Regions from separate parts of the Citrobacter amalonaticus genome, predicted to be linked through region 4. Evidence: predicted binding sites of a transcription regulator. Region 4 holds the regulator's gene; each other region holds the start of a gene.

What was found. Region 4 encodes PurR, which represses purine synthesis genes. Its sites were predicted from a motif close to CANGCAAACGTTTGCNTG; they were not measured.
Region 1: glyA (serine hydroxymethyltransferase) is a predicted target of PurR. The motif match lies at 2,864-2,881, and genes of this name have one in related genera.
Region 2: purM (phosphoribosylformylglycinamidine cyclo-ligase) is a predicted target of PurR. The motif match lies at 2,942-2,959, and genes of this name have one in related genera.
Region 3: carA (glutamine-hydrolyzing carbamoyl-phosphate synthase small subunit) is a predicted target of PurR. The motif match lies at 3,158-3,175, and genes of this name have one in related genera.

The regions. Positions count from the first base shown of each region.
Region 1 is NZ_CP014015.2:581,125-586,073, reverse strand. Features, by position in the region: gene glrR (two-component system response regulator GlrR) at 1-982, shown strand, start outside; gene glnB (nitrogen regulatory protein P-II) at 1,043-1,381, shown strand; gene hmpA (NO-inducible flavohemoprotein) at 1,481-2,671, opposite strand; gene glyA (serine hydroxymethyltransferase) at 2,999-4,252, shown strand; gene AL479_RS02825 (DoxX family protein) at 4,303-4,725, opposite strand; gene AL479_RS02820 (ROK family transcriptional regulator) at 4,801-4,949, opposite strand, start outside.
Region 2 is NZ_CP014015.2:517,261-522,209, forward strand. Features, by position in the region: gene uraA (uracil permease) at 1-421, opposite strand, end outside; gene upp (uracil phosphoribosyltransferase) at 517-1,143, opposite strand; gene AL479_RS02570 (6-phospho-beta-glucosidase) at 1,326-2,756, opposite strand; gene purM (phosphoribosylformylglycinamidine cyclo-ligase) at 3,019-4,056, shown strand; gene purN (phosphoribosylglycinamide formyltransferase) at 4,053-4,694, shown strand; gene ppk1 (polyphosphate kinase 1) at 4,883-4,949, shown strand, end outside.
Region 3 is NZ_CP014015.2:2,724,084-2,729,032, reverse strand. Features, by position in the region: gene carB (carbamoyl-phosphate synthase large subunit) at 1-1,771, opposite strand, end outside; gene carA (glutamine-hydrolyzing carbamoyl-phosphate synthase small subunit) at 1,790-2,938, opposite strand; gene dapB (4-hydroxy-tetrahydrodipicolinate reductase) at 3,396-4,217, opposite strand; gene rihC (ribonucleoside hydrolase RihC) at 4,391-4,949, opposite strand, start outside.
Region 4 is NZ_CP014015.2:4,177,488-4,182,436, forward strand. Features, by position in the region: gene punC (purine nucleoside transporter PunC) at 12-1,217, opposite strand; gene punR (DNA-binding transcriptional activator PunR) at 1,329-2,261, shown strand; gene purR (HTH-type transcriptional repressor PurR) at 2,258-3,283, opposite strand; gene AL479_RS20320 (YnhF family membrane protein) at 3,577-3,666, shown strand; gene AL479_RS20330 (MFS transporter) at 3,835-4,949, shown strand, end outside.

The DNA.
Region 1 (4,949 bases), 1.3 Mb from region 4:
CGAGGCGCTTGAGCAGTCGGCGCCCGCCACGGATGATAGCTGGCGTGAATCGATTGTGACCCGTAGCCCGCTGATGCTGCGTCTGTTGGAGCAGGCGCGGATGGTGGCGCAGTCCGACGTCAGCGTGTTGATCAATGGTCAGAGCGGCACCGGGAAAGAGATCTTCGCCCAGGCTATTCACAATGCCAGCCCGCGCAGCAGCAAACCGTTTATTGCCATCAACTGTGGGGCGCTGCCGGAACAATTGCTGGAGTCGGAGTTATTCGGCCACTCGCGCGGTGCGTTTACCGGCGCGGTGAGCAACCGTGAGGGACTGTTTCAGGCGGCGGAAGGCGGGACGCTGTTCCTGGACGAGATTGGCGATATGCCCGCGCCGCTACAGGTCAAACTGCTGCGCGTCTTGCAGGAGCGCAAAGTCAGACCGCTTGGCAGCAATCGCGACATCGATATTGATGTGCGTATCATCTCGGCAACCCACCGTGACTTGCCGAAAGCGATGGCGCGCGGCGAGTTTCGTGAAGATTTATACTACCGCCTCAACGTGGTGAGTCTGAAAATCCCGGCGTTGGCGGAGCGGACAGAAGATATTCCGCTGCTGGCGAATCATCTGCTGCGCCAGTCGGCGGAGCGGCATAAGCCGTTTGTGAGGGCGTTTTCGACGGATGCAATGAAGCGGCTGATGACCGCCAGTTGGCCGGGCAACGTGCGTCAACTGGTGAACGTGATCGAACAGTGTGTGGCGCTGACCTCTTCGCCGGTGATCAGCGATGCGCTGGTGGAACAGGCGCTGGAAGGGGAAAACACCGCGCTGCCGACTTTTGTTGAAGCGCGTAACCAGTTTGAACTGAACTATCTGCGCAAGTTGCTGCAAATCACCAAAGGCAATGTGACGCATGCGGCAAGAATGGCGGGCCGTAACCGGACGGAGTTCTACAAACTCCTGTCACGCCATGAGCTGGATGCAAACGATTTCAAAGAATAACTCAGCGTAATATGTTACGTTTACCCGATTAAAAGACAGGCGACCTTTTCAAGGACTAGCATGAAAAAGATTGATGCGATTATTAAACCCTTCAAGCTCGATGATGTGCGTGAAGCGCTGGCTGAAGTCGGTATTACCGGGATGACCGTCACTGAAGTGAAAGGCTTTGGGCGTCAGAAAGGGCATACCGAGCTGTACCGTGGCGCGGAATATATGGTGGATTTTCTGCCGAAGGTGAAAATTGAAATCGTCGTACCGGACGATATCGTTGAAACCTGCGTGGATACCATTATTCGCACGGCGCAGACGGGCAAAATCGGCGACGGTAAAATTTTCGTCTTTGATGTGGCGCGCGTGGTGCGTATCCGTACCGGAGAAGAAGACGACGCGGCAATTTAAGCCGCGCCGTGCTTGCCGGATAACGACGTAAACGCCTTATCCGGCCTACAACAGCATCCCGTAGGCCTGATAAGTGCAGCGCCATCAGGCATGACGTAATTACAAGACCTTGTGCGGGCCGAAGCATTCGTAATGAATGTTTTCGTTTTTCACGCCCAGTTCAACCAACTGCTTCGCGGCAAACTGCATAAAGCCAACCGGGCCGCACAGGTAAAACTGCATCGCCGGATCGCTGATTGCGCCTTCCAGTTTGTTCAAATCCATCAGCCCAACGTTATCAAACGCGCCTTTCGCGCGATCGGCTTCGGTTGGCTCACGATACCAGGTATGGGCGCTAAAGCGTGGCAGCGTTTTACCCAGTTCACTCACTTCATCGGCAAACGCATGGACGGCGCCGTTTTCCGCGGCGTGGAACCAGTTGACCTGCGCGGTGTGGTTCGCTTTTGCCAGCGTATCCAGCATTGCCAGCATGGGCGTTTGACCGACGCCGGCAGAAATCAGAGACACCGGCGTATCGCGGGCAACCGCCATAAAGAAATCGCCAGCCGGCGCGGCCAGATGAACGACATCGCCGATGTTTGCATGGTTATGCAGCCAGTTTGATACCTGACCGCCTTCTTCACGTTTAACGGCAATACGGTAGCCTTTGCCATCCGCTTTATGGGTCAGAGAATACTGGCGAATCTCCTGATGCGGGAAGCCTTCCGGCTTCAGCCAGACACCAAGATACTGGCCAGGCTGGTATTCGGCCACGGCGCCACCATCTACCGGTTCAAATTCAAAGCTGGTAATCAGTGCGCTGCGCGGGGTTTTCGCCACGATACGGAACGGACGCGTGCCTTCCCAGCCACCGGTTTTACTGGCGTTTTCACTGTAGATTTGCGCTTCACGGTTGATAAAGACATTCGCCAACACGCCGTAGGCTTTGCCCCACGCATCCAGCACTTCCTGACCCGGACTGAACATTTCGTCGAGGGTTGCCAGCAGGTGTGTACCGACAATGTTGTACTGCTCAGGTTTGATCTGGAAGCTAGTGTGCTTCTGGGCGATTTTCTCAACCGCAGGCAGCAGGGCGGGCAGATTCTCAATATTGCTGGCATAAGCGGCAATGGCATTAAACAGAGCTTCACGTTGATCGCCATTACGCTGGTTACTCATGTTGAAAATTTCTTTGAGTTCAGGGTTATGAGCAAACATGCGATCGTAAAAATGGGCGGTCAGTTTGGGACCTGTTTCTACCAGCAGGGGAATGGTGGCTTTTACAGTGGCGATGGTTTGGGCGTCAAGCATACGGTCTTCCTTTATGTGAATCTTTAATGATGTATGTCAAATGCATCTTATAAAAAATACCCCTGCATTGTAAATGGTTCTTTGACGCTTTACGTATTAAACGTTACAACGTGAAAAATCTGCATCACAAACCTGAAAAGAAATCCGTTGAAATTCGTAAGGTCTTCATTCCGCAAAGCCTTGTGTCGTGTGAAGGTAATCGTTTGCGTAAATTCCTTTGTCAAGACCTGTTATCGCAGAATGATTCAGTTATACTGTTGCCCGTTGTCCAACAGGACCGCCTTTTAAGGCCAAAAATTCTATCGTTAGCTGAGTCAGGAGATGCGGATGTTAAAGCGTGAAATGAACATTGCCGATTATGATGCCGAACTGTGGCAGGCTATGGAGCAGGAAAAAGTACGTCAGGAAGAGCACATCGAACTGATCGCCTCCGAAAACTACACCAGTCCGCGCGTCATGCAGGCGCAGGGCTCTCAGCTGACCAACAAATACGCTGAAGGATATCCGGGCAAGCGCTACTACGGCGGTTGCGAATACGTGGATATCGTTGAGCAACTGGCGATTGATCGTGCGAAAGAACTGTTTGGCGCAGACTACGCTAACGTACAGCCGCACTCCGGCTCTCAGGCTAACTTTGCGGTCTACACCGCGCTGCTGCAACCGGGTGATACCGTTCTGGGTATGAACCTGGCGCAAGGCGGCCACCTGACTCACGGCTCCCCGGTTAACTTCTCTGGCAAACTGTACAACATCGTACCTTACGGTATTGATGAGTCCGGTAAAATTGACTACGAAGAGATGGCGAAGCTGGCCAAAGAGCACAAGCCGAAGATGATCATCGGCGGCTTCTCTGCCTACTCCGGCGTGGTTGACTGGGCAAAAATGCGTGAAATCGCTGACAGCATCGGTGCGTACCTGTTCGTTGATATGGCCCACGTTGCGGGTCTGATTGCCGCAGGCGTTTACCCGAACCCGGTTCCGCATGCGCACGTTGTGACCACCACCACCCACAAAACGCTGGCCGGTCCGCGCGGCGGCCTGATCCTGGCGAAAGGCGGTGACGAAGAGCTGTACAAAAAACTGAACTCCGCGGTGTTCCCAAGCGCCCAGGGCGGCCCGCTGATGCACGTGATTGCCGGTAAAGCGGTTGCACTGAAAGAAGCGATGGAGCCAGAGTTCAAAGTCTACCAGCAGCAGGTTGCGAAAAACGCCAAGGCGATGGTGGAAGTGTTCCTGAACCGTGGCTACAAAGTGGTGTCCGGCGGTACTGAAAACCACCTGTTCCTGCTGGATCTGGTGGACAAAAACCTGACCGGTAAAGAAGCTGACGCCGCGCTGGGTCGTGCCAATATCACCGTGAACAAAAACAGTGTGCCGAACGATCCGAAGAGCCCGTTCGTCACTTCCGGTATCCGTATCGGTTCTCCGGCCATTACGCGTCGCGGCTTTAAAGAAGCTGAAGCCAAAGAACTGGCGGGCTGGATGTGTGACGTGCTGGACAACATCAATGATGAAGCGGTGATTGAGCGCATCAAAGGGAAAGTTCTGGATATCTGCGCACGCTTCCCGGTTTACGCATAATTCCGTTTTGCTGCAAACAAAAGGCCGCCTGATGCGGCCTTTTTTCCTTTTTAGCGCCGGTCAATAGAGATCGCGCCCGGCCCCGTCAGCGCCAGCAGCAGGAATCCGCCTGCAATACTGACATTCTTATAAAAGTTAATCATATTCGGCCCCACCGCATCACCGGTCATATTCCAGAAGTGATGGCCGATCACGGCGGTACCCAACGTATAGAAAACGAAGAGGATTGCCAGCGGGCGAGTGAAAAAGCCCAGCACAATCAGTATCGCTGCCGGAACCTCCATGACAACGGCAATGATCGCGGCAAGCATCGGCGCAGGCGTACCGAGAGACGTCATATATTGTACGGTACCGTCGAACCCAGTCAGTTTAGGGAAGCCAAAAATAATAAACAGAATTGCCAGCGCAATACGGGCAATCAATAAAAACAGATGGCGTGATTCTCCAAAATCAAAATAACGTAACGTGTTCATAGCAGGCTCATTAGCATGAGTAACGTACTTTAAAATTAATACACAACCCCGAGCCTCGCCATTCGCGCCATAAGCTTATATTTCGTTCAGTTGCGACTCCACGTACAGATAGCCAATTCCCATCAGCTGCTGGGCACGGGTCAACGTGCCAAAGCTAATCTGCGTCGCTTTCGCTCGCGGATTATCGCCGTGATCGAAAGGGTTAAATCCCGTCTGTTGCCGTA
Region 2 (4,949 bases), 1.2 Mb from region 4:
CGGCAACGCCTGCCAGTTCAAGACCGATGACGGCAACGATTGCGCCCATTGCCGCAGGAGGAAACATCACGTCCAGCCAGCCGGTACCGGCTTTCTTAACAATGAACGAAACCAGGCAGAACAGCACGCCACACATGATGAAGCCGCCCAGCGCCACTTCGTATCCCAACGGCAGCAGCAGCAGAACCGGTGAGATAAAGGCGAAGCTTGAACCTAAATAGGCAGGGATTTTTCCTTTACAGATAAAGAGATACAGCAACGTCCCGATCCCGTTGAACAACAGAACGGTAGCCGGGTTGATATGAAACAGAACTGGCACCAGCACGGTTGCGCCAAACATGGCGAACAGGTGTTGCAAACTAAGCGGGATTGTCTGTAAAAGCGGCGGTCTTTCACTCACCCCGATAGCACGGCGCGTCATAGTGTTTTCCTCTGAGTGTGTTTGTTATGAGTCGTTGAGTTGTTTTATTCAAAAAAAAGCCGACTCTTAAAGTCGGCTATTTATTAGTTATTCACTTACTTAGTACCAAAAATCTTATCGCCGGCATCACCAAGCCCCGGAATAATGTATCCGTGCTCGTTCAGGCCCTGGTCGATCGATGCGGTGTACAGTTCCACATCCGGATGCGCTTTTTCCAGCGCGGCGATGCCTTCCGGCGCCGCCACCAGCACCAGCACTTTGATGCTGCTGCAGCCCGCTTTTTTCAGCAGATCGATGGTGGCGATAACGGAACCCCCGGTCGCCAGCATAGGGTCGACGATCAGCGCCATGCGCTCGTCGATATGAGAAACCAGTTTCTGGAAATACGGAACCGGCTCCAGCGTCTCTTCGTTACGGTACATGCCGACTACACTGATACGCGCGCTCGGTACGTTTTCCAGCACGCCGTCCATCATCCCCAAACCTGCACGCAGGATAGGCACGACGGTAATTTTTTTGCCTTTGATTTGATCCACTTCGACCGGACCATTCCAGCCTTCAATGGTCACTTTTTCAGTTTCCAGGCCCGCAGTCGCTTCGTAGGTCAGCAGACTGCCTACTTCCGAGGCGAGTTCACGAAAGCGTTTGGTGCTGATATCGTTCTCACGCATCAGACCCAGCTTGTGTTTGACGAGTGGGTGTTTGACTTCCACGATCTTCATACTCTTCTCCTTTCCTCAGACGAGTGGCAACCACAAAAAAAATCGCCGGATTATACCGCTTTTCCTCTCTGGCGCAACATAACGTATGCATGACCTGGATCAAGCAAAGTGGTATACGTTTGGGTGATGAGTATAAAACATGCCCCGCATTCCGTGCGGGGCCGAGTATCAAGTGGCTGAAATCAGAGGGATTCACCGTTACTTTTTATCACCTGCTGATACCAGGCGAAAGATTTCTTACGGCTGCGCGCCAGCGTCCCACTACCGTCATTATTTTTATCAACGTAGATAAACCCGTAGCGCTTTTTCATCTCTCCCGTTCCCGCAGAGACCAGATCGATACATCCCCACGGCGTGTACCCCATGAGATCCACGCCATCTTCTTCCACCGCTTTTTTCATTTCACGAAGATGCGCCGCCATATACTCGATACGATAGCTGTCATCCACGGTGCCGTCAGGCAGTTGAACATCAATCGCACCAAACCCGTTTTCAACGATAAACAACGGCAACTGGTAGTGATCCCAGAACCAGTTTAGCGAATAGCGCAGTCCCACCGGATCAATCTGCCAGCCCCAGTCCGATTTCTGTACGTAGGGATTGGAGACCAGGCTTTTGCTCTCGTCATAATCGAGCTGCGGATTATCGTCTGTCGCTTTGGTGACAAACGACATGTAATAGCTAAAACCGATGTAATCCACGCAGCCTTCGGACAGAGCAATGCGGTCTTCCTCCGTAATATCGAGGTCAAACTCGCGGCGCGCAAAATAGTTGAGAATATGCTGCGGATATTTCCCCCGTACATGCACGTCGGTAAACCAGTAGCGACGATGCATGGCGTTCATCGCCATCATCATGTCGTCTGGTGCACAGGTCAGCGGGTAGATAGGACACATGGCGATCATGCAGCCGATCTGCAACGTCGGGTTAATTTCTCGTGCCGCCTTCACCGCCAGCGCACTGGCCACCAGTTCGTAATGCGCCGCCTGGTACATTACCGGCTCACGATCTTCACCTGGCTGATACTTCAGGCCGGAGTTAGTGAACGGCGCAAAATCCTCATGATAATTTGCCTGGTTGTTGATCTCATTGAAGGTCATCCAGTACTTCACTTTGTGCTGATAGCGGGTAAAGACTACTTTTGCAAAGCGGACAAAAAAGTCGATCAGCTTGCGGTTGCGCCAGCCGCCATACTCCGTCACCAGATGGTAGGGCATCTCGAAATGCGACAGAGTAATCACCGGTTCAATGCCGTATTTCAGACATTCATCAAACAGATTGTCGTAAAATTGCAGTCCCGCCTCGTTTGGCTGCGTTTCATCCCCGCGCGGGAAAATACGCGTCCAGGCGATGGAGGTACGAAAACATTTAAAGCCCATTTCTGCAAACAACCTGATGTCTTCTTTGTAGCGATGATAGAAATCGATCGCCTCGTGGTTAGGGTAGTTTTTCCCGGGCAGCACGCCATCAGTAATTTCTCGCGCAACGCCGTGAGCGCCCGCCGTCATGACGTCGGCAACGCTGATCCCTTTTCCGCCTTCCTGCCAACCACCCTCAAGCTGATGAGCGGCGACCGCCCCGCCCCACATGAAATTCGCGTTAAATCCAGACATAGTTTCCCTCGTTGATTTGCTATGACAAAACAGAAACCGGTTTCAGTATGATACTGAGCAATCCCGACCACGCTTTCAAGGGTGAAACTGAACCCGGTTTCATTTTCGTGGTTCAGGTCATAAAAACACCGCGCCGCGGAGAAAATGCAGGAAAACTCGACAGATAAAAACGGATGCAACGCAGGCTCGCAAACGTTTGCTTTCCCTGTTAGAATTGCGCCGAATTTTACTTTTACCGTAAGAAAACGTGGGGAACCAGGCAGTGACCGATAAAACCTCTCTTAGCTACAAAGATGCCGGTGTTGATATTGACGCGGGTAATGCTCTGGTGGATCGAATCAAAGGCGTAGTGAAGAAAACTCGCCGCCCGGAAGTGATGGGTGGTTTGGGTGGCTTCGGTGCGCTGTGCGCATTGCCGCAAAAATATCGTGAACCCGTGCTGGTTTCCGGTACTGATGGCGTCGGGACAAAACTGCGTCTGGCGATGGATCTGAAACGTCACGATACCATCGGCATCGATCTCGTGGCGATGTGTGTCAACGACCTGGTGGTTCAGGGTGCTGAGCCGTTGTTTTTCCTCGACTACTACGCCACTGGCAAACTGGATGTGGATACCGCAGCCAGCGTGATTCAGGGGATCGCCGAAGGCTGTCTGCAGTCTGGCTGCGCGCTGGTCGGCGGGGAAACCGCTGAAATGCCGGGGATGTACCACGGTGAAGATTATGACGTCGCTGGTTTCTGCGTCGGTGTGGTAGAAAAATCAGAAATCATTGACGGTTCCAAAGTGGCCGATGGCGATGTGCTGATTGCACTGGGTTCCAGCGGTCCGCACTCCAACGGTTACTCACTGGTACGTAAAATTGTCGACGTCAGCGGCTGCGATCCAGAAACGACGGATCTGGAAGGCAAATCGTTGGCCGACCACCTGCTGGCGCCAACCCGTATCTACGTGAAATCGATTCTGGAACTGATCGAGAAGGTTGATGTGCACGCTATCGCGCACCTGACCGGCGGCGGCTTCTGGGAAAACATTCCGCGCGTGCTGCCGGACAACACGCAGGCGGTGATCGATGAATCCTCCTGGCAGTGGCCAGCCGTCTTCAACTGGCTGCAGAGCGTCGGTAACGTCAGCCAGCATGAAATGTACCGTACCTTTAACTGCGGCGTCGGCATGGTCATTGCCCTGCCGGCGGCGGAAGTGGACAACGCCCTTGCCCTGCTGAAGGCAAAAGGCGAAGAAGCCTGGAAGCTCGGTGTCATCAAGGCTTCCGATTCCGCGCAGCGCGTGGTTATTGAATAATGAATATTGTGGTGCTTATTTCCGGTAACGGAAGCAATTTGCAGGCGATTATTGATGCCTGCAGAGAGAAGAAAATCAATGGCACCCTGCGGGCAGTATTCAGCAACAAGGCCGACGCGTTCGGCCTTGAGCGAGCCAGAAAAGCGGCAATCCCGGCCCATACGCTGACGGCGGACCAGTTTGCCAGCCGTGAAGCATTTGACCGCGAGCTGATCCTTGAGATCGACGCTTATGCGCCTGACGTGGTGGTGCTGGCCGGTTTTATGCGCATTCTGAGCCCGGCGTTCGTCGCGCACTACAACGGTCGACTGCTGAATATTCACCCTTCCCTGTTACCCAAATATCCCGGTTTGCACACCCACCGCCAGGCGCTGGAAAATGGCGATGAGGAACACGGCACCTCGGTCCACTTTGTGACTGACGAACTCGACGGCGGACCGGTCATTTTGCAGTCCAAAGTCCCGGTGTTTGAGGGCGATGACGAAGATGAAATCACCGCTCGCGTTCAGGTACAGGAACACGCCATTTACCCGCTGGTCGTCAGTTGGTTTGTGGACGGGCGGCTGAAAATGCAGGATAACGCCGCCTGGCTGGACGGTGTTCGCCTGCCGCCACAGGGCTACGCTGCCGACGAGTAAAAACGGTGCCGGATAACGGATGTCATCCGTTATCCGGCCAGCGCTTCTCTTCAGACCTCCAGTCCCCCTTCCCCTTTGCGATCAGACGGTTTATTGTCATATTTTTCTGGCACAGTTGGACATCTGAGCGCAATGCTCGCCATAATAATCAGGCAGTGTCCCGTGAATAAAACGGAGTATAAGTATTAATGGGTCAGGAAAAGCTTTACATCGAGAAAGAGCTAAGCTGGTTAGCGTTCAACGAACGTGTGCTCC
Region 3 (4,949 bases), 1.5 Mb from region 4:
CGCGCAGCGCCAGAGAGGCGTGTACGCAGCAGTAGTCAAATTCGATCCCCTGGCCGATACGGTTTGGACCGCCGCCAAGCACCATGATTTTGTCACGGTCAACAGACGGGTTCGCCTCGCATTCATCTTCATACGTGGAGTACATGTAGGCGGTATCGGTGGCGAATTCTGCCGCGCAGGTGTCCACACGCTTGTAGACCGGGTGCAGATTGTACTGGTCGCGCAGTTTGCGGACTTCCGCTTCACGGACACCGGCCAGTTTAGCCAGACGCGCATCGGCGAAGCCTTTGCGTTTCAACTGGCGCAGGAAGTCAGGGGTCAGGCCGTTAATGCCCAGCTCTGCCACTTTCTCTTCCAGACGCACCAGTTCTTCAATTTGTACCAGGAACCAGCGGTCAATGTTGGTCAGGTTGAACACGCCGTCGACGGAGAGGCCTGCGCGGAAGGCATCGGCGATGTACCAGATACGCTCAGCGCCCGCGTCTTTCAGCTCACGGCGGATTTTAGTCAGCGCTTCCGGGTCATCCAGGCTCACTTTCGGGTCGAAGCCGGTGGCACCCACTTCCAGACCGCGCAGCGCTTTTTGCAGAGATTCCTGCTGGGTGCGGCCAATCGCCATCACTTCGCCGACCGATTTCATCTGGGTCGTCAGACGGTCGTTCGCGCCGACGAACTTCTCGAAGTTGAAGCGTGGAATCTTAGTCACAACATAATCGATGGACGGCTCGAATGATGCCGGGGTACGACCGCCAGTGATGTCGTTCATCAGTTCATCGAGGGTGTAACCCACCGCCAGTTTCGCCGCCACTTTCGCAATCGGGAAGCCGGTGGCTTTCGATGCCAGCGCCGAGGAGCGGGATACACGCGGGTTCATTTCGATCACAATCAGGCGACCGTTTTTCGGGTTCACCGCGAATTGCACGTTTGAACCGCCAGTTTCTACGCCGATTTCACGCAGCACCGCCATCGAGGCGTTACGCATGATTTGATATTCTTTGTCGGTCAGCGTCTGGGCCGGTGCAACCGTGATGGAGTCACCGGTGTGAATGCCCATGGCGTCGAAGTTCTCGATAGAGCAGACGATGATGCAGTTGTCGTTTTTATCACGCACCACTTCCATCTCGTACTCTTTCCAGCCAATCAGCGATTCATCAATCAGCAGTTCGTTGGTTGGGGAGAGATCCAGACCGCGAGTACAAATCTCTTCAAACTCTTCGCGGTTGTATGCAATACCACCGCCGGTGCCGCCCATGGTAAAGGACGGACGGATAATGCACGGATAACCGACGTCAGCCGCTACCGCCAGCGCCTCTTCCATCGTATGGGCAATGCCCGAACGCGCGGTGTCGAGACCGATTTTCTTCATCGCGATATCGAAGCGACGACGGTCTTCGGCTTTATCAATCGCATCGGCGGTCGCACCAATCATGGTCACACCGAATTCGGCCAGCACGCCCTGGCGCTCCAGTTCCAGCGCACAGTTCAGCGCCGTCTGACCGCCCATGGTCGGCAGCACCGCGTCCGGGCGCTCTTTCTCAATAATTTTGCGCACGACTTCCCAGTGAATCGGCTCGATGTAGGTCGCATCGGCCATTTCCGGGTCGGTCATGATGGTTGCCGGGTTGGAGTTCACCAGAATGACGCGGTACCCCTCTTCACGCAGCGCTTTACACGCCTGTGCGCCGGAGTAGTCAAACTCACACGCCTGACCGATAACAATCGGACCCGCGCCCAGAATCAGGATACTTTTTATGTCTGTACGTTTTGGCATGGCTCTCTTAACTCCTGATTATTTCGCGGACTGACGGTAAAGCTCAATTAACTCGATAAAGTGGTCGAACAACGGCGCGGCATCGTGAGGTCCCGGGCTCGCTTCCGGGTGGCCCTGGAAACTGAATGCCGGTTTGTCGGTGCGATGAATCCCTTGCAGGGTGCTATCGAACAGTGACTTGTGGGTGACACGCAGAGTTGCCGGCATGGACGCTTCATCCACCGCAAAGCCGTGGTTCTGGGCCGTAATCATCACGGTATTGTTGTCGATATCTTTGACCGGATGGTTACCACCGTGGTGACCGAATTTCATCTTCACGGTTTTCGCCCCGCTCGCCAGCGCCAGCAGTTGATGGCCTAAACAGATGCCGAACACCGGAATATCGGTCTCGAGGAATTTCTGAATTGCGTCGATAGCGTAATCGCACGGCGCCGGGTCACCAGGACCGTTTGACAGGAAGATCCCGTCCGGATTCATCTTCAGCACGTCTTCTGCCGACGTTTTTGCCGGGACAACCGTCAGGCGGCAGCCTCTGTCCACCAGCATGCGCAGAATGTTGCGCTTGGCGCCAAAGTCGTAGGCGACAACGTGGAACGGCAGTTCGTCCTCTTTCTTTGCTTCCGGTAGGTCGTCCGCCAGCGTCCAGCTCCCCTGAGTCCAGCTGTAAGATTCCGTGGTGGTCACTTCTTTCGCCAGATCCATGCCATTCAGGCCCGGGAAGGCTTTCGCTTTTTCCAGCGCCAGCGCCGCATCCGGGTTATCGCCCGCGATAATGCAACCGTTCTGCGCCCCTTTCTCGCGCAGCAGACGCGTCAACTTACGGGTATCGATATCGGCAATCGCCACAATGTTATGGCGTTTCAGGTAAGAAGAGAGGTCTTCGGTATTGCGGAAGTTGCTGGCAATCAGCGGCAGGTCACGAATGACAAGGCCTTGCGCATGGACCTGGGAGGATTCTTCATCGGCGGCATTGGTGCCGACATTACCGATATGGGGATAAGTAAGAGTAACGATTTGGCGGGAATAGGAAGGATCAGTGAGGATTTCTTGATAACCGGTCATTGAAGTATTGAAAACGACTTCCCCAACCGCCGAACCTGTTGCCCCTATGGCCCGACCGTGAAACTGGGTTCCGTCTTCCAGAACCAATAGCGCTGACTTAATCAAAACACCCTCCAGAGAATATTCACTCACTTTATTTGCATATTAATGCATTCGCATAGCATGAATCAATGCAAATTTGCTTACCCGTGGATTTCTGGCAAACGGCGGCATTCTGGAGATAAGACAGGCAAAAGTCAACTTAAAGGCGGTATTTTTTATATTCTTTTGCGACTCAGGATGAAATCAGCGGATTTAACAGGCAAAAAGATCATCTAACCCTGGCAGGAAAACGCTTGCGTGAACAATTATGCGTAGAAAATAGTCTCAGACTTCGAAAAAGTGGACCATATGGTCAAAATTTACATTCAGATAACGCAAAACAGAGAGAAAAGATAAATTTTCACTCCATTTAAAACTAAAACGCCACATAACAGGCAAAATAAAAGGGCAATAAAAATATTGCCCTATGTAATCAATGCATTGAGATTACAATAACCACATCACGAAAGGTAATAATTGACTATAAATTGTTGAGATCAAGGACATCTCGCATATCAAAAAGACCATTTTGCTTTGCACTGACCCAAAGTGCTGATCTCACCGCGCCATTGGCAAAAGTCATACGGCTGGACGCTTTGTGGGTGATTTCGACACGTTCGCCGATATCTGCAAACATTGCGGTATGTTCCCCCACAATGTCCCCGGCGCGGACGGTGGCAAAGCCAATCGTTCCCGGCACGCGTTCGCCGGTGTAGCCTTCACGACTGTAGACGGCGCATTCTTTCAGATCTTTATCCAGCGCATGGGCAATCGCCTCCCCCATCGCCAGCGCGGTGCCTGACGGCGCATCAACCTTATGGCGGTGGTGTGCTTCAATGATTTCAATGTCGGTATAGTCGCCCATCACTTTCGCTGCCTTTTCCAGCAGCTTAAGCATCACGTTGACGCCGACGCTAAAGTTCGCCGCGAAGACAATGCCAATTTCCTGGGCGGCGTCGCGAATCGCCTGTTTTCCCGCATCGTCAAAACCGGTGGTGCCAATGACCATCCCTTTGCCATGCTGACGACAAAATGCCAGATGATTCAGCGTGCCTTCCGGACGGGTAAAATCGATAAACACATCGAAATCCCCTTTTACCGCCTCAAGGCTGCTTTGTACGGTAACGCCGGTCTTCCCGACGCCCGCCAGTTCTCCGGCGTCGCTGCCCAACAGTGACGATCCCTCGCGCTCAAGCGCCGCACCAAGCGCAACGCCTTCCATCTGTAGCGCTGCCTGAATTAACTGGCGGCCCATACGGCCACCCGCGCCCGCTATCGCGACACGGACCTGTGCATCATGCATAGTTATTCTCTTACGTTAAAATGATGTAAATCGTTTTCAGATTAACCAGCACATCGTCGTGCCGCTAGCCAAAAACGTCGATAATTAGAATTTAATGATAAACAGCGGGAGATATCAGTAAAAGGCATGACGCTCTGGAATAAGTCGCGTCATACCGTTATAAGCGTCTGGGTTTACGGCGCCAGCGCCAGAACTTCTGCCACCCACTGCTCGAAACCCGCAACATCGATATCCAGAGCGACCTGCACGTTTGCTGGTCTGTTCATCCGCCCCTCAATATCCACCACGGTCGTCCCGGCGGTATAGTCCCCCTGGGTTTCAACCGCGACAAAACACGGCTTGACAGTAAACAGATCCGGACGCACCAGCCAGGCAATCGCGCAGAGATCGTGCATCCGCACGCCGGTGCGCATTGTCCCGCTGCGATAGTGGCTGAACAAGGCATGTAACATCTTTCCAGTGCGATTGAGGGTCGGCAGCGAGGCCAGATAATCCGGCGTCAGCATCGCCTGGTTTGTGACATCCAGCCCACACATCACAATCTCAATGCCGCTCTGGAATACGCGAGCAGCGGCTTCCGGATCGACGGCGATATTGAATTCGGCGTTAGGGGTGAAATTCCCCCGCCCGGCAGAACCGCCCATGATCACCAGACGGCGGATGTTGAAGGTGCACTCCGGATAGTGCATCAGCAACAGCGCAATATTCGTCAGCGGCCCAATCGCCACCAGC
Region 4 (4,949 bases):
TATGAGTGATATCAATGGGATTCGCTGTGGGCAATCCCGCGATTATCCTGCTGCTCACTGACGTTCGAAGGCTGCAGTTGCATCTTATAGCCCAGTCCAGCCAGAACAACCGTAGACAGCATTACGCTGGTCGTGGTCAACAGCGGTGTGCTGATAAGCCAGGAAACCACCAGGCTTGCCAGGAAGCACAGACCCAATTGCAGGGTATTTTGCAGGGCCGCGGCACGACCCGTCGCCTGCGGGAATGGACGCAGCGCCTGGGCTACCACAATCGGGTAGATCGCCCCGTTGGCAATCGCCATTACGCAGAAGGGGATCAGGATCTCTGCAAGCGTGATGTGATGGATGAAACTTGCCGCCCAGGTTGCCACCACGCTCAGCGCATAGATAACCAGCAGCCAGGGCAGGAGCTGTTGTCCCTGCCATTTTTGCAGCGCGGCGCGACAGCCGTAGCCGCCAATCAGAAACGCGATGGTTTGCGGTACGTAGCTCAGTCCAATTACCGCCGGGCTGTAGCCCATTTCACTCAGAATAAACGGTGAACCGGTCAGCCACGCAAAGAAGCTGGCAGAACAGGCGGCGTAAATCAGGACGTTGCCGCGGTACGCTTTCGCGCGCAGCAGCGTGGTGAACGTCAGTTTGTCGTTGCTGTCATCGCGAGCCCGGGTGGTGGGCTTTAAAAACAGCGCGGGCAGCATCAGCAACAGTGTGATGAAAAACAGCGTGGCAAAGATCGCCTGCCAGGAAAGATGGGTCAGGATCCAACTGCCTAATAACGGTGCCAGTGCAGGGGACAGCCCAACCAGCGGCATGATGGTCGCGAAAATGCGGTTAATTTTATGCGAAGGATAGTAATCGGTGACCAGCGCCTGCCAGATGACGGTCGCTGCGCAGACCCCCACGGCCTGAATAAAACGCAGAACTAACAGGCCCGTTGCGCTCTCAACCCACAGCATACCCAGGCTGCCAAGAGCGAAGATAGACAGGCCCAGCAGCAGGATCGGTTTTCGACCGTAACGGTCCGAGAGCGGTCCCCACAGCAGTTGTGCGATGGCAAAGCCTGCTAAAAACAGACTCAGGCTGGCGCTGACGGCAGAGGCCGGTGTTTGCAGGTCAGATTGAATGGCGGCAAATGCGGGCAAATACATGTCGGTTGCCAGAAAACCCAACACGCTGAGCCCTGCCAGCCAGACTAAAAACCCTTTTCCTGGTTGCATAGTTGTTCTCTAATTTTGATTAATCACACTGGCGCAGAGTGTAGGGAGTGAATTTCGGCTTGTGAAACGGTAATATTTGTTTATTGCATTCAAAAATTTTGTAGGCAGATTATGTGGTCAGAATATGCGCTGGAAGTCGTCGATGCCGTGGCGCGCAACGGGAGTTTTAGTTCTGCGGCCCAGGAGTTGCACCGGGTGCCTTCGGCGGTCAGCTACACGGTTCGCCAACTGGAAGAGTGGCTGGCCGTCCCGCTTTTTGAACGTCGCCATCGTGATGTAGTGTTAACCCCGGCGGGCGCCTGGTTTTTGAAAGAAGGCCGCTCTGTCATCAAAAAAATGCAGATCACGCGCCAGCAGTGTCAGCAGATCGCCAACGGCTGGCGTGGGCAACTTCCCATCGCGGTGGACAATATCGTGCGACCGGAACGCACGCGGCAATTGATCGTCGATTTCTACCGCCACTTTGATGACGTGGAGCTACTGGTCTTTCAAGAGGTGTTTAATGGCGTCTGGGACGCGCTGTCAGATGGCCGGGTCGAACTCGCCATCGGGGCAACCCAGGCGATCCCGGTGGGAGGACGATACACGTTCCGCGATATGGGTAAGCTGAGCTGGTGTTGCGTCGTTGCCAGTACGCATCCGCTGGCCGCTATGAGCGGGCCGTTAAGCGATGACACGTTGCGCAACTGGCCGTCGCTGGTGCTGGAAGATACGTCCCGCACTCTGCCGAAGCGCGTGACCTGGCTGCTGGACAACCAGAAGCGGGTGGTGGTGCCGGACTGGGATTCCTCCGCGACCTGTATTAGCGCCGGACTCTGTGTCGGCATGGTACCGACGCATTTCGCCAAGCCGTATCTTAACAAGGGGCAGTGGGTCGTGTTAAATCTGGAGAACCCGTTCCCGGATGCGGCCTGTTGCCTGACCTGGCAGCAGAATGATATGTCACCTGCGCTGATCTGGCTGCTGGATTATCTGGGAGACAGTGAAACGCTGAACAAAGAGTGGTTGCGGGAGCCAGATGAGACTCCCGCAGAAGAGGCTTAACGACGGTAGTCGCGGAACGGGCCATCCGCAACGGAGCGGCGCTCCACCAGGCGCGGGTGGACTTCAATAGACTGCGACTCTTCGCGTTTATTGACGATGCGGTCCAGCAACATATTAAAGGCCGTCTCACCCAGCGAATCTTTTGGCTGGTGGATAGTGGTCAACGCCGGCGTAAAGAAACGGGCGTTGCGCACGTTGTCGTAGCCTATCAGCGACACGTCCTGCGGGACGCGCAGACCCATCTCATCGGCGGCGCACAGGGCGCCCATCGCCATGATATCGCCGCCACAGAAGACCGCCGTCGGGCGATGCGCCTGCGACAGAATTTGCTGCATAGCGCGGTAGCCGGATTCCGGCTCGAAGTCGCCTTGTACAATCCAGTTTTCAGGCACTTTAATCAGCGCTTCATCCATCGCCTTCATAAAACCGGCCAGACGGCCTGCGCCAGTGTTACGCTCCATCAGTCCTGGGATCACGCCAATTTCGCGATGTCCGCGCTCAACGAGGTAACGGCCTGCCATATAACCGCCTTCAAAGGCGTTATCAATCACCGTATCGGTGAAGTCGGCTTTGGCTTCGCCCCAGTCCATCACCACCATCGGGATATGACGATATTCTTCCAGCATTGAGAGCAGGGGATCGGGGTATTCGGAACACATTACCAGCAGGCCATCAACGCGTTTTTGCGCCATCATGGACAGATAGGCACGCTGTTTTTCCAGGTTGTTCCAGACGTTACCGAGGATCAGGGTATAGCCCTTCTGGAAGCAGTTCTTCTCAACCGCTTCAATAATTTCGGCAAAATAGGGGGCTTCGCTGCTCGTCGCCAGCAAACCGATAGACTTGGTATGGTTGACTTTCAGGCTGCGGGCAACCGCGCTGGGGGAATAGTGCAATTCTTTGATTGCCGCCCACACTGCATTGCGTGTTTCTTCAGCGACGAAACGCGTTTTGTTAATTACGTGTGACACGGTTGTAGTGGAAACGTTTGCGCGCTTCGCTACATCTTTAATTGTTGCCATTAAATCTCACTCCAGACCCAACCTGAACATTAAATTACGCTAAGTAAACGTTTGCCTTTACTCATCCTGTGCCCAACATCAGGGCTGCGGCACGCCGGGAAACGACACGGAACGTCAGGAAGGGGTCAATGGCCGGTACGCTAATCAAGTAAGCGTCGAATTTTGTCTGATCTTTACGAAAAGGGGAAGTATTAAAAGCACATATCACTCTAAATCGTGGGAGATTTTTACACTCAAGTGTGTAAAAATGCGCTATATCACTTTTTGTGTGGGAATAAAAAGGAGAAAAGTTGATGAGCACCGATCTGAAATTTTCATTAGTGACCACGTTTATTGTTCTGGCTTTAATCGTTGCGGGCGGCCTGACGGCGGCACTGCACTGATCCCCCTCGGGGGAGTTCCTGCTCCCTCGAACCTCCTGTCATATTGTTATTGAATCTGCAAAAGTCTTTTGTATTTTTGTTAACTTCTCTTTTTTTGTGATTGATGTCATGCTTTTGACTCTTAGTTAAGCATCGCGCCCTGTCGCGAAGAGCCGGAGTCATCACTGCATGAAAATTAATTATCCGTTACTGGCGCTGGCCATCGGCGCGTTCGGCATCGGTACCACCGAATTCTCGCCAATGGGTCTGCTGCCCGTCATCGCGCGTGGCGTTGATGTGTCCATCCCTGCGGCAGGTATGCTGATTAGCGCTTATGCGGTAGGCGTGATGGTCGGCGCGCCGCTGATGACGCTGTTGCTGTCACATCGCGGACGCCGTAATGCGCTCATTTTTCTGATGGCTATTTTTACGCTCGGTAACGTGCTCTCGGCGATTTCGCCGGATTACACCACGCTGATGTTGTCACGTATTTTAACCAGCCTTAACCACGGCGCATTCTTTGGCCTGGGTTCGGTGGTGGCGGCAAGCGTGGTGCCGAAGCACAAACAGGCGAGCGCCGTTGCCACTATGTTTATGGGGCTGACCATCGCCAATATCGGCGGTGTGCCGGCGGCGACCTGGCTGGGTGAAACCATCGGCTGGCGGATGTCGTTCATGGCGACGGCGGGGCTGGGCGTTATCTCGATGCTGAGTCTCTTCTTCTCATTGCCAAAAGGCGGTGCCGGGGCGCGTCCGGAAGTGAAAAAAGAGCTGGCGGTGCTGATGCGTCCTCAGGTGCTCTCGGCGCTGCTGACCACCGTACTGGGGGCGGGCGCCATGTTCACGCTCTATACCTATATTTCACCTGTTCTGCAAAGCATCACCCATGCGACGCCGGCTTTTGTGACCGGGATGCTGGTTCTGATCGGTGTGGGTTTCTCCATTGGCAACTACCTTGGCGGAAAACTGGCCGATCGCTCGGTTAACGGCACGCTGAAGGGATTTTTGCTGCTGCTGATGGTGATTATGCTGGCGATCCCATTCCTGGCTCAGAATGAACTGGGCGCGGCGGTCAGCATGGTGGTCTGGGGGGCAGCGACCTTTGCGGTCGTCCCACCGTTACAAATGCGCGTCATGCGTGTGGCTCATGAAGCGCCGGGTCTCTCATCTTCCGTGAACATTGGTGCATTTAACCTTGGAAATGCGCTGGGTGCTGCGGCGGGCGGAGCCGTTATTTCAGGCGGGTTGGGCTACAGTTTTGTTCCGGTGATGGGGGCGATTGTGGCGGGTATGGCGCTGCTGCT